DNA from 3 places in the Mesorhizobium sp. L103C131B0 genome. Region 3 is predicted to be linked to each of the others. Evidence: predicted binding sites of a transcription regulator. Region 3 holds the regulator's gene; each other region holds the start of a gene.

Region 1 (3,276 bases), on a different contig from region 3:
AGTTCTTCTATCTTTACAAGCCGGTGGAGGAGAGCAAGGCTGCGCCTGATCGACCGAAGACCGGCGAAGCGAAGGCGGACGCCGAACCGAAGGAATGAAGCGGCCGTGGCTCGGAAGGGCTTGCGGGTCGGACACTCGACACCTGGCGTATCGCCTACGTCGGTGATTGGCCGGAACGTCCCTCGCTTCGTCATCCTAGGGTCTTCGCGACGGAGCTTCGCTCTAGGATGACGAAGTTGAGAGGCCGACCTCGAAGACTTGCGATAGGAGAGACAAAACATGTCGAAACTGCTCGTCAAAGCCGACAAGGGCCATGGCCGCGTCGCCCATGTCACGCCCAAAAGCGCCGGATGGACCTATGTCGGCTTCGACCTGCACCGCCTGAAGCCGGGCGAGACCGCATCCGGCAAGACGCAGGATCGCGAAGTCTGCCTGGTGTTCGTCACCGGCAAGGGCACGGCAAGGGCCGGCGGCCAGGAACTCGGCCTGCTCGGCGAGCGCATGTCGCCCTTCGAGGGCAAGCCGTGGTCGGTCTATATTCCGGAGGGTTCGGACTGGTCGGTCACCGCCGACACCGATCTCGAACTCGCGGTCTGCTCGGCGCCGGGCCTGGGCGGCGGCTTGCCCGTTCGCGTCATCGCACCCGACGACCTCGGCCAGGAGACTCGGGGCAAAGGCACCAACACGCGCTACGTCACCAACATATTGCCCGAGGGCAAGCCCGCCGACTCGCTGCTGGTGGTCGAGGTCATCACGCCCGGTGGCCACACATCGAGCTACCCGCCGCACAAGCACGATCAGGACAATCTGCCGGCCGAATCCTATCTTGAGGAAACCTATTACCACCGCCTCAACCCGCCGCAGGGCTTTGCCTTCCAGCGCGTCTACACCGACGCCGACAAGTCGGGCGCCCGCGAACTGGACGAGGCGATGGCGATCGAGGACGGCGATGTCGTGCTGGTGCCCAAGGGCTATCATCCGTGCGCGGCCTGTCACGGCTACGACCTCTATTACCTTAACGTCATGGCCGGGCCGAAGCGGACGTGGAAGTTCCACAACGCGCCCGAGCACGAATGGCTCATGAAGGCCTGATCGGCCTTCGCTTGCGCCGGAAGAAAAATCGTCGGCTAACGATCCATGGGGTCGATTTGCCTTCGAAAACTCGCATAAGCTTCGTCAATCCGTCATGGAAATCACCTATGGCAGCGGGCTGACGAGGATTTTTTTCGATGCGCTACGCCATCTATTTCACCCCGAGGCAGGACGAGCCGTTGGCGCGGATCGCCGCCAACTGGCTGGGTCGCGACCCCTTTGGCGCCGCCACCAGGCCGGTCGAGGCGGTGGGCGAGCTGTCGGCGGCCGAAGTCGCCTTTCACACCGCATCGGCGCGGCGCTACGGTTTTCATGCGACGCTGAAAGCGCCCTTCCGGTTGGCCGCCAACGAAACCGAAAGCTCGTTGCGCGCGGCGCTGGACGCCTTTGCCAAAGCAACGCCGACGGTCACCATCCCGCGCCTGGTCGTCAGCCAGATCGATGGTTTCTTCGCTTTGGTGCCGGAAGGTCCGCTGCCGCCGCTCAACCGTTTCGCCGATGATGTCGTGCTTAGCTTCGACCGTTTTCGCGCGCCGCTCACCGAAGCGGAAATCGAACGGCGCAGCCCGGATTCGCTGAAACCGGCCGAGTTCCGCAATCTCTGTCAGTGGGGCTACCCCTACGTGTTCGAGACCTTTCGCTTCCACATGACGCTGTCCGGCCGGGCCGGGCCGCAGGAAAGCCAACGTCTGCGCGCGGCAATCGACAGCCTGTTCGCCGATGTGCTGCAGCAGCCGGTGCTGGTGGATGCGCTGACGCTGTTCGTCGAAACCGAACCGGGCGCTCCGTTCATGGTGCTTTCGCATCATGCGCTCGGCCGCCGCGCTGCCCGAAAAACCGCCTAACCGCAATTCGTCCGAGTAACCAGGGACCGCCTGAAATGACCGCCGAAACTGTTCTCCACAACGCCCGCATCGTGCTTGCCGACGAGATCGTCGAAGGGTCGCTCGTGCTGCGCGACGGTTTTATCTCCGGCGTCGACGCCGGCACCGGCCACACCGGCGGGGGCATGGGCGGCGAGGACATGGGCGGCGACTACATCATTCCCGGCCTGGTCGAGCTGCACACTGACCATCTCGAAGGCCACTATGCGCCGCGCCCGAAAGTGCGCTGGAACCCGATCGCCGCCGTCCTTGCCCATGACGCGCAGGTGGCCACCGCCGGCATCACCACCGTGCTCGACGCTTTGCGTGTCGGCATGGACGAGGACGCGGATATTACCTCCGACGACATCCGCAAGCTCGCCGGCGCGATCGAGGACAGCGTCGCGAAAGACCGGTTGCGGGCCGACCATTTCTTGCACCTGCGCTGCGAGGTCTCGGCGCCGGATTGCTTGCGGGCTTTCGCCAATTTCGATGGCGACGAGCGGGTCAAACTGGCCTCGCTGATGGACCATGCGCCGGGACAGCGCCAGTTCGTCAATCTCGAGACCTACGCCTATTACTACCAGCGCAAGCTGAAGCTGACCGATCGCGACTTCCAATTGTTCTGCGAAAAGCGGATGTCGGAATCAGCGAAGAATTCGGGACCGAACCGGGTGGCGATATCAGCCGCCTGCAACGAGCGGGGCATTGTGCTGGCGAGCCATGACGACGCCACATCGGGCCATGTCGACGAGGCGATCGAGCAGGGCGTGCGCGTCGCGGAATTCCCGACCACGCTGGAAGCCGCCAAGGCCTCGAAGGATGCCGGGCTCGGCGTGCTGATGGGCGCGCCCAACGTCATGCGCGGCTCCTCGCATTCGGGCAACGTCTCGGCCCGCACGCTGGCCGGCGACGGCCTGCTCGACATATTGTCGTCCGACTACATTCCCTTCAGCCTGATCCAGTCGGCCTTCTTCCTCGGCGACGTCGTCGAGGGCATTTCCCTGCCGCAGGCGGTTGCGATGGTGTCGAAGAATCCGGCCGAGGCGATCGGCCTAAACGACCGCGGCGTCATCGAACAGGGCCGCCGCGCCGACCTCGTGCGTGTGCGCGTCGACGACCATGTGCCGGTCGTGCGCACTGTCTGGCGCCAAGGGCGCCGGGTCGCCTGATGGTCTCGGCGTCGATCGAGCGCGAACTCAGCAGCGAGGCCTTTCCGCTCCGCAACGGCGTGTTTGTCGCCGTCGTCGGCCCGAGTGGCGCCGGCAAGGATACGGTAATCGGTTATGCCCGCACCTTGTTTGCCGACGAGACGAGGCTG
Region 2 (3,276 bases), on a different contig from region 3:
CGATCTGGCCGAGCGGGTGCATCATCTCGAGCAGCATCCGGCCGAGGCCCAGCGCATCGTTGCGGCGGCCAACGCCTATTGCCGCAAATTCGCCGACGAGCGGGCCGAGCAGGCGATCTGCCTGCTCGTGCTCTACAAATATTTCGTGCTCAGCGGCCAGATCGAGCCCGATCCGCAGGTCTGGCGGTTTATCGCGGGCTAGCCGCTTCCGGCGCCCTTAAGTCAGATGACGCTGCGGTCCATAACCAGATCGGCCGGGCCGAAGCGGTCCTTCGCCGTAAACTGCTGGTGCCAGTAGGGATAGAGCACCGGCGGCCGGCTGACGGCATCGAGACGCTGGCGTTCATCAAAGGACAGCGTCAGGCTTGCCGCGGCGAGATTGTCTTTCAACTGGGCCTCGTTGCGTGCGCCGATCACCAGCGAACTGACGGCCGGCCGGCCAAGCAGCCAAGCCAGCGCCACCTGGGCCGCCGAGACGCCGCGAGTGGCGCCGATGTCGACCAGCACGTCGACGATCCGCCACAGCCGGCCCTCGTCGCGGATCGGCGGTTCCGACCAGCCGCCGATCTGGCGCGCCGTCGGACTGTCGCGGCGGTATTTGCCCGACAGCAGGCCGCCGGCGAGCGGGCTCCACACCAGCACGCCAAGGCCCTGGTCGACCGAGATCGGCAAGAGCTCATACTCGGCCTCGCGTGCTTCCAGCGTGTAGTGGATCTGCTGGGTGACGAAGCGCGGCTGGTGCTGGCTGTCGCTGATGCCGAGCGCCTTCATGACCTGCCAGCCGGAATAGTTGGAGCAGCCGACATAGCGGATTTTGCCCTGGGCAACCAGCGTGTCGAGCGCGGAGATGGTTTCCTCGAGCGGTGTCGCGCCGTCCCATTCGTGCAGGAAATAGATGTCGATGACATCGGTCCTGAGGCGCTTCAGGCTCTTCTCGCATTCGCGGATCAGATGATGGCGCGACAGGCCTTCGTCATTGGGGCCCTTGCCGATCCGCATGCGCGCCTTGGAGGCGATCAGCACGTCGTTCTTGCGCTTGCCGCCGAGCGCCTCGCCGATGATCTCTTCCGACAGACCGTTGGAATAGACATTGGCGGTGTCGATGAGATTGATGCCGGCATCGATGCAAGTGTCGATGATGCGCGAGGCCTCCGCGAGATCGGAATTGCCGACGGCAGCGAACGGCCCGCTGCCGCCGAAGGTCATGGTTCCCAAGGTCAGCGCCGAAACTTTCAAGCCGGAACGGCCAAGCGTGCGGTATTCCATGTCAGATCCTCGTAGTTTTGGTGGGGAGGTGGTTTTAGCAGGAAAGGGCGGGGAAGCCCGAACGGGTCCGCCATTTGTAGGACAATTTGAGCGGCTTGTCGCCATCCCAGGGCGATGGATCGGCAATGCTCGCTGGTTTGCAGTGATGACCGGCTGGCCGGCGGCTTGCAATAAAACCGTCATTGCCGGCCTATATCAAGTCGGCTCAGGGTTTCATGTCAGCCGGCAAGCGGAGCAGTGGAAATGAATGAGCTAAAGCAGAATTCTGCGGCCAGGGATTGGCTGGAAGCCGAACTCGCCGACACGCTCGATGAGGACTATGAGCTGGAAATCTCGGAGCCGGCGCTGTCGCTGGAGATCGCCAAGATCTACAAGAACGCGCATCCGCCGTCGATCGATCGCATGCAGTATTTCCGCGACCTGATCGGCTTGCAGTCGGAACTGATCAAGCTGCAGTCCTGGGTTGCCTACCACAAGAAGAAGCTGGTGGTGGTTTTCGAGGGCCGTGATTCCGCCGGCAAGGGCGGCGTCATCAAGCGCATCACCCAGCGCCTCAACCCGCGCATCTGCCGCGTCGTGGCGCTGCCGGCGCCGACCGAGCGCGAAAAGTCACAATGGTATTTCCAGCGCTACGTGCCGCATCTGCCGGCCGGCGGCGAGATCGTGCTGTTCGACCGCTCCTGGTACAACCGCTCCGGCGTCGAGCGGGTGATGGGCTTTGCCGAACCCGATCAGGTCGAAGAGTTCTTCCGCGACGTGCCGGAGTTCGAGCGCATGCTGGTCCGCTCCGGCGTCACGCTGGTCAAATACTGGTTCTCGATCACCGACGAGGAACAGCAGATGCGCTTCATGATGCGCATCCACGACCCGATGAAGCAGTGGAAGCTGTCGCCGATGGACCTGCAGTCGCGCGTGCGCTGGGAGCAGTACACCAAGGCCAAGGAAGAGACGTTTGCCCGCACCAACATCCCAGAGGCACCGTGGTACATCGTCGAAGGCAACGACAAGAAGCGGGCGCGGCTGAACTGCATCGACCATCTCCTCAAACAGCTGCCCTATGAGGACGTGCCGCACGAAGAAATCACGCTGCCCGAGCGGGTGTTCAACCCGGAGTACGAGCGCCAGGTCCTGCCGCGCGAGCTTTACGTGCCGGAGAAGTATTGAGCACTTTTCCTTCTCCCCGTTTCACGGGGAGAAGGTGCCGGAAGGGCGGATGAGGGGCAGCTCCGGCGACGAATTCACAGCCGTCGGACGCTGCTAACCTCCAAAGCAGCGCTGCCCCTCATTGCCTGCCGGGCATTTCTCCCCGTAGAACGGGGAGAAAGAAGCCTGCGCCTATCACTTCGCCACTACACCCGCTTGATCGTCACATGCGTGGCGAGCGCCGTGGCCACCTGCTCGGTGCACTGGTAACCCAGCTTCAGCATATCCAGCCCGGCAAACAGGCTCTCGCCCCTCCCGAGCAACACTGGCGACACAGCCAGATGCAACTCGTCGATGAGCTTCTCCTTGAGATATTGCCGGATAGTGGAAACGCCGCCGCCGACGCGGACATCCTTGCCGCCGGCCGCAGCCTTTGCTTGTTCGAGCGCGGCGTGGATGCCGCCGGTAACGAAGCGGAAAATGGTGCCGCCTTCCATCACAATGGGGTCGCGCTTGTGATGGGTCAGCACGAAGGTCGGCACGTGATAGGGCGGGTTGTTGCCCCACCAGCCCTTCCAGTTCTCATCCGGCCATTCGCCGCGGATCGGGCCGAACATGTTGCGGCCGAGGATCCAGGCGCCGACATTGTCGAAGCTGCGGACGGTGAACCGGTCGTCCACATCGGTGCTGCCGCCATCCTTGCCGACCATCTCGTGGAAGGTGCGGGTGCCGGTCATCCATTTGTGCAGATCTTCGCCACCAACGCCGAGCGGATTTTGCAGGTCCTGGTCAGGACCGGCGCCGAAACCGTCGAGCGACAAGGTGAAGGCATTGACGCGCAGTTTGGACATGGAAGACTCCCTTTGG
Region 3 (3,276 bases):
GGCCAAGCGCAAGTCCGACATGGACCAGATCGTCGAGCAGAGCCTGAAGAAGGCGGCGATCTGGAACGAGGTCAAGGACCGCCTGCAGGAGCCCGGCACCGGCCTGTCCGGCGGCCAGCAGCAGCGCCTGTGCATCGCGCGCGCCATCGCCGTGTCGCCGGAGGTGATCCTGATGGACGAGCCCTGCTCGGCGCTCGATCCGATCGCCACCGCCCGTGTCGAGGAGCTGATCGACGAACTGCGCCAGAACTACACGATCGTCATCGTCACCCACTCGATGCAGCAGGCGGCGCGCGTGTCGCAGCGCACGGCGATGTTCCATCTCGGCTATCTCGTCGAGGAGGGCGCCACCGACAAGATGTTCACCAACCCCGACGACAAGCGCACCCAGGACTACATTACCGGCCGCTTCGGCTGAGCCGTCCGGCGGGTGAATTTTCAGGCACGAGGACCAAGATCATGGGTGAACATACCGTCGCCTCCTTCGATGAAGAGCTCGGGCAGATCAGCAAGCTGATCCGCGACATGGGCGATCTGGCAGGCTCGATGGTCAGCGGCTCGACCAGGGCGCTGCTCAATTCGGACAATGCGCTGGCACAGCGTGTCGTTTCCGACGACGCCATCATGGATGCGCGCCAGCGCGAACTGGACGACCGCGCCATCACGCTGATCGCCAAGCGCCAGCCGATGGCCAACGATCTGCGCGCCGTGGTCGGCTCGATCCGCATGGCCGGCGACCTCGAGCGCATCGGCGATCTCGCCAAGAACATCGCCAAACGCGTCGGCACCGTGGGCTTGAGCGTCACGCCGCGCGACCTCTCGCACTCCATCGATGCCATGGCGCAGCTGGTGCTGATCCAGGTGCAAGGCGTCGTCGAGGAATATGCCGCCACCGATGCGGCAGCTCTTGCAAAACTCAGGAATGACGACGAGCGCATCGACGTCAAATACACGTCCGTGTTTCGTGAGCTCTTGACCTACATGATGGAAGACCCTCGCAACATCACCGCCTGCACGCATCTCTTGTTCTGCGCCAAGAATCTTGAGCGCATCGGCGATCATGTCACCAACATCGCCGAAAATGCGTATTATGTGCTGACCGGCCAGCAATTGCCCGCCAATCGTCCGAAGCAGGACGAGACGGCGATGGCCACGCCGGCCTGATGAGGGTGAACTGCCTATGATCGCGCCACGCATCATGGTCGTGGAGGACGAGGAGCCGCTAGGCGTGCTCCTCCGCTACAACCTCGAATCCGAAGGCTATCACGTCGAGGTGGTGACACGCGGCGACGAGGCCGAGATCCGCCTGCAGGAAAACGTGCCCGATCTCCTGGTGCTCGACTGGATGGTGCCCGCTGTTTCCGGCATCGAGCTCTGCCGGCGGCTTAGAGTGCGGCCCGAAACCGAGCGGCTGCCGATCATCATGCTGACCGCGCGCGGTGAGGAAAGCGATCGCGTGCGCGGCCTGTCCACCGGTGCCGACGACTATCTGGTCAAGCCATTCTCGACGCCGGAGTTCATGGCGCGCGTGAAGGCGCTGCTGCGCCGGGCCAAGCCGGAAGTGCTGTCCAGCGTGCTCAAGGTCGGCGACATCGTGCTCGACCGCGAGTCGCACCGTGTCTACCGCAAGAAGAGCGAGATCAGGCTCGGACCGACCGAGTTCCGGCTGCTCGAATTCATGATGCGCCATCCCGGCCGCGTGTTCTCGCGCAGCCAACTGCTCGACAATGTCTGGGGCGAGACGATCTACATCGACGAGCGAACCGTCGACGTCCATGTCGGGCGCTTACGCAAAGCGGTCAACAACGGCCGCATGCCGGATGTCATCCGTACCATTCGCGGCGCCGGCTACGCGATCAGGGAAGACTAGGATGCTGCGCGTCGCGCCGTTGCCGGCCATTCAGGCGACATGCTTGCCGGATTTGGCCTGAATGCCCGGCGCGAAAATCTCCTGATCGACGAAGCCGAGCGCGCGCATGGCACAGCCTTCGCGGATCAGCGGCAGCTCGTTGGGCTCGGTGTCGAAGGAGATCGACTTCGAGTGCTGGCCGCCGGCGGTCTGGGCGATCGCTTCGCGCAATGCCGGCTCGATCAGGTCGAAGGCGGCGGCGCTGACGCCAACCATGGCGACAGGCGCCGGGTCGATCAGCGCAAACAGGCTGCCGAGGCCGAAGCCGAGCGCCTCACCGGCCTTGCGATAGGCTTCGCGCTCCGGGCCATCGGTTTCGCGGGCGCGCGCGGCGAGTGCGCGCATATCAGCGTCGCCGATATCGACCGGCTCGGCATCTTCGCTCATCATTTTGGCGCTGCGCCAGATGGCGTAGTTTCCGGCATAGGCCTCGACGCAGCCGCGCCGCCCGCAGCGGCAGAGCGCGCCGCCCGGACGGTGGATCATGTGGCCGAACTCGCCGCCCGAGGAATGGGTGCCGGTGAACAGTTCGCCTTTCAGCACCAGCCCCATGCCGATGCCGTGCGACAAGAGGATCGCGATGAAATTGTCGCGGTAGCGCTCGGGCTGGCGCCATTGCAGGGCCACCGCCATCATATTGCAGTCGTTCTCCATGGTGGCAGGAATGCCGAATTCCGCTTCCAACATGTCGGCGAAGGCAATGTCGGTCAGTGGCGTGATTGGCGACCACAGCATGGCCCGCGCCTGCGAATCGGTGATGCCCTGGATGCCCATGGCAATGCGGGCGATGCTCTGGACATCGAGGTCCGGGTCCGCGAGACGCCGCCCGACGATTGCTACGCATTCGCCGATCAGCTCGTCGCGCGGCATGGTCAGCGTGTCGAGCCGGCGCTGTTCTTCCGCGACCACCTGGCCGGCATAGTCGATGACGGTGACGGAGAGGAAGTTCAGCGACAGCACCACGGTCATGACCGCCGCCGCTTCCGGGTTGAGGCCAAGGCCGACCTGCGGCCGGCCGCGTTTCAGCGAGCCGGTCTCGCCAGGCTTGCCTTCAATCAGGATGCCTTCTTGAATTAGATCAGACGAGATTGCCGATATCGTCGAATGGCTGAGGCCGGTGGTCGCCGCAATCTCGGTCCGCGACGGCTGGCCGGCCCGGCGCACGGCCGAAATCACCATCGCACGGTTGCGACGGCGCAGATCGTCGTGGCGGATCCCAACCGACATTTGTTTTCCTCCCGGCCTCCTCGCGCCTCATGATAGTGAAGGCGTTCGACGGCACCAGCCAAATATTGGCAGACGCCGGCAGCCCTGTCATTGTTTATTGCGGAGCTCGAAAAAATTCGGCAACGCCATCAGAATCCATC

What was found. Region 3 encodes PhoB, which activates phosphate uptake and scavenging genes when phosphate is short. Its sites were predicted from a motif close to TGTCATNNANCTGTCAT; they were not measured.
Region 1: X730_RS139220 (DUF1045 domain-containing protein) is a predicted target of PhoB. The motif match lies at 1,172-1,188, and genes of this name have one in related genera.
Region 2: ppk2 (polyphosphate kinase 2) is a predicted target of PhoB. The motif match lies at 1,433-1,449, and genes of this name have one in related genera.

What each region holds. Positions count from the first base shown of each region.
Region 1 covers NZ_AYXC01000021.1:153,442-156,717, forward strand. Annotated here, with positions in the region: gene X730_RS139230 (hypothetical protein) at 1-98, shown strand, start outside; gene iolB (5-deoxy-glucuronate isomerase) at 280-1,092, shown strand; gene X730_RS139220 (DUF1045 domain-containing protein) at 1,230-1,937, shown strand; gene X730_RS139215 (alpha-D-ribose 1-methylphosphonate 5-triphosphate diphosphatase) at 1,973-3,127, shown strand; gene phnN (phosphonate metabolism protein/1,5-bisphosphokinase (PRPP-forming) PhnN) at 3,124-3,276, shown strand, end outside.
Region 2 covers NZ_AYXC01000004.1:136,908-140,183, reverse strand. Annotated here, with positions in the region: gene X730_RS154305 (glycosyl transferase family 90) at 1-202, shown strand, start outside; gene X730_RS154310 (aldo/keto reductase) at 223-1,266, opposite strand; gene ppk2 (polyphosphate kinase 2) at 1,510-2,430, shown strand; gene X730_RS154320 (dihydrofolate reductase family protein) at 2,616-3,260, opposite strand.
Region 3 covers NZ_AYXC01000010.1:130,618-133,893, forward strand. Annotated here, with positions in the region: gene pstB (phosphate ABC transporter ATP-binding protein PstB) at 1-418, shown strand, start outside; gene phoU (phosphate signaling complex protein PhoU) at 460-1,164, shown strand; gene phoB (phosphate regulon transcriptional regulator PhoB) at 1,181-1,870, shown strand; gene X730_RS146930 (ROK family protein) at 1,901-3,136, opposite strand.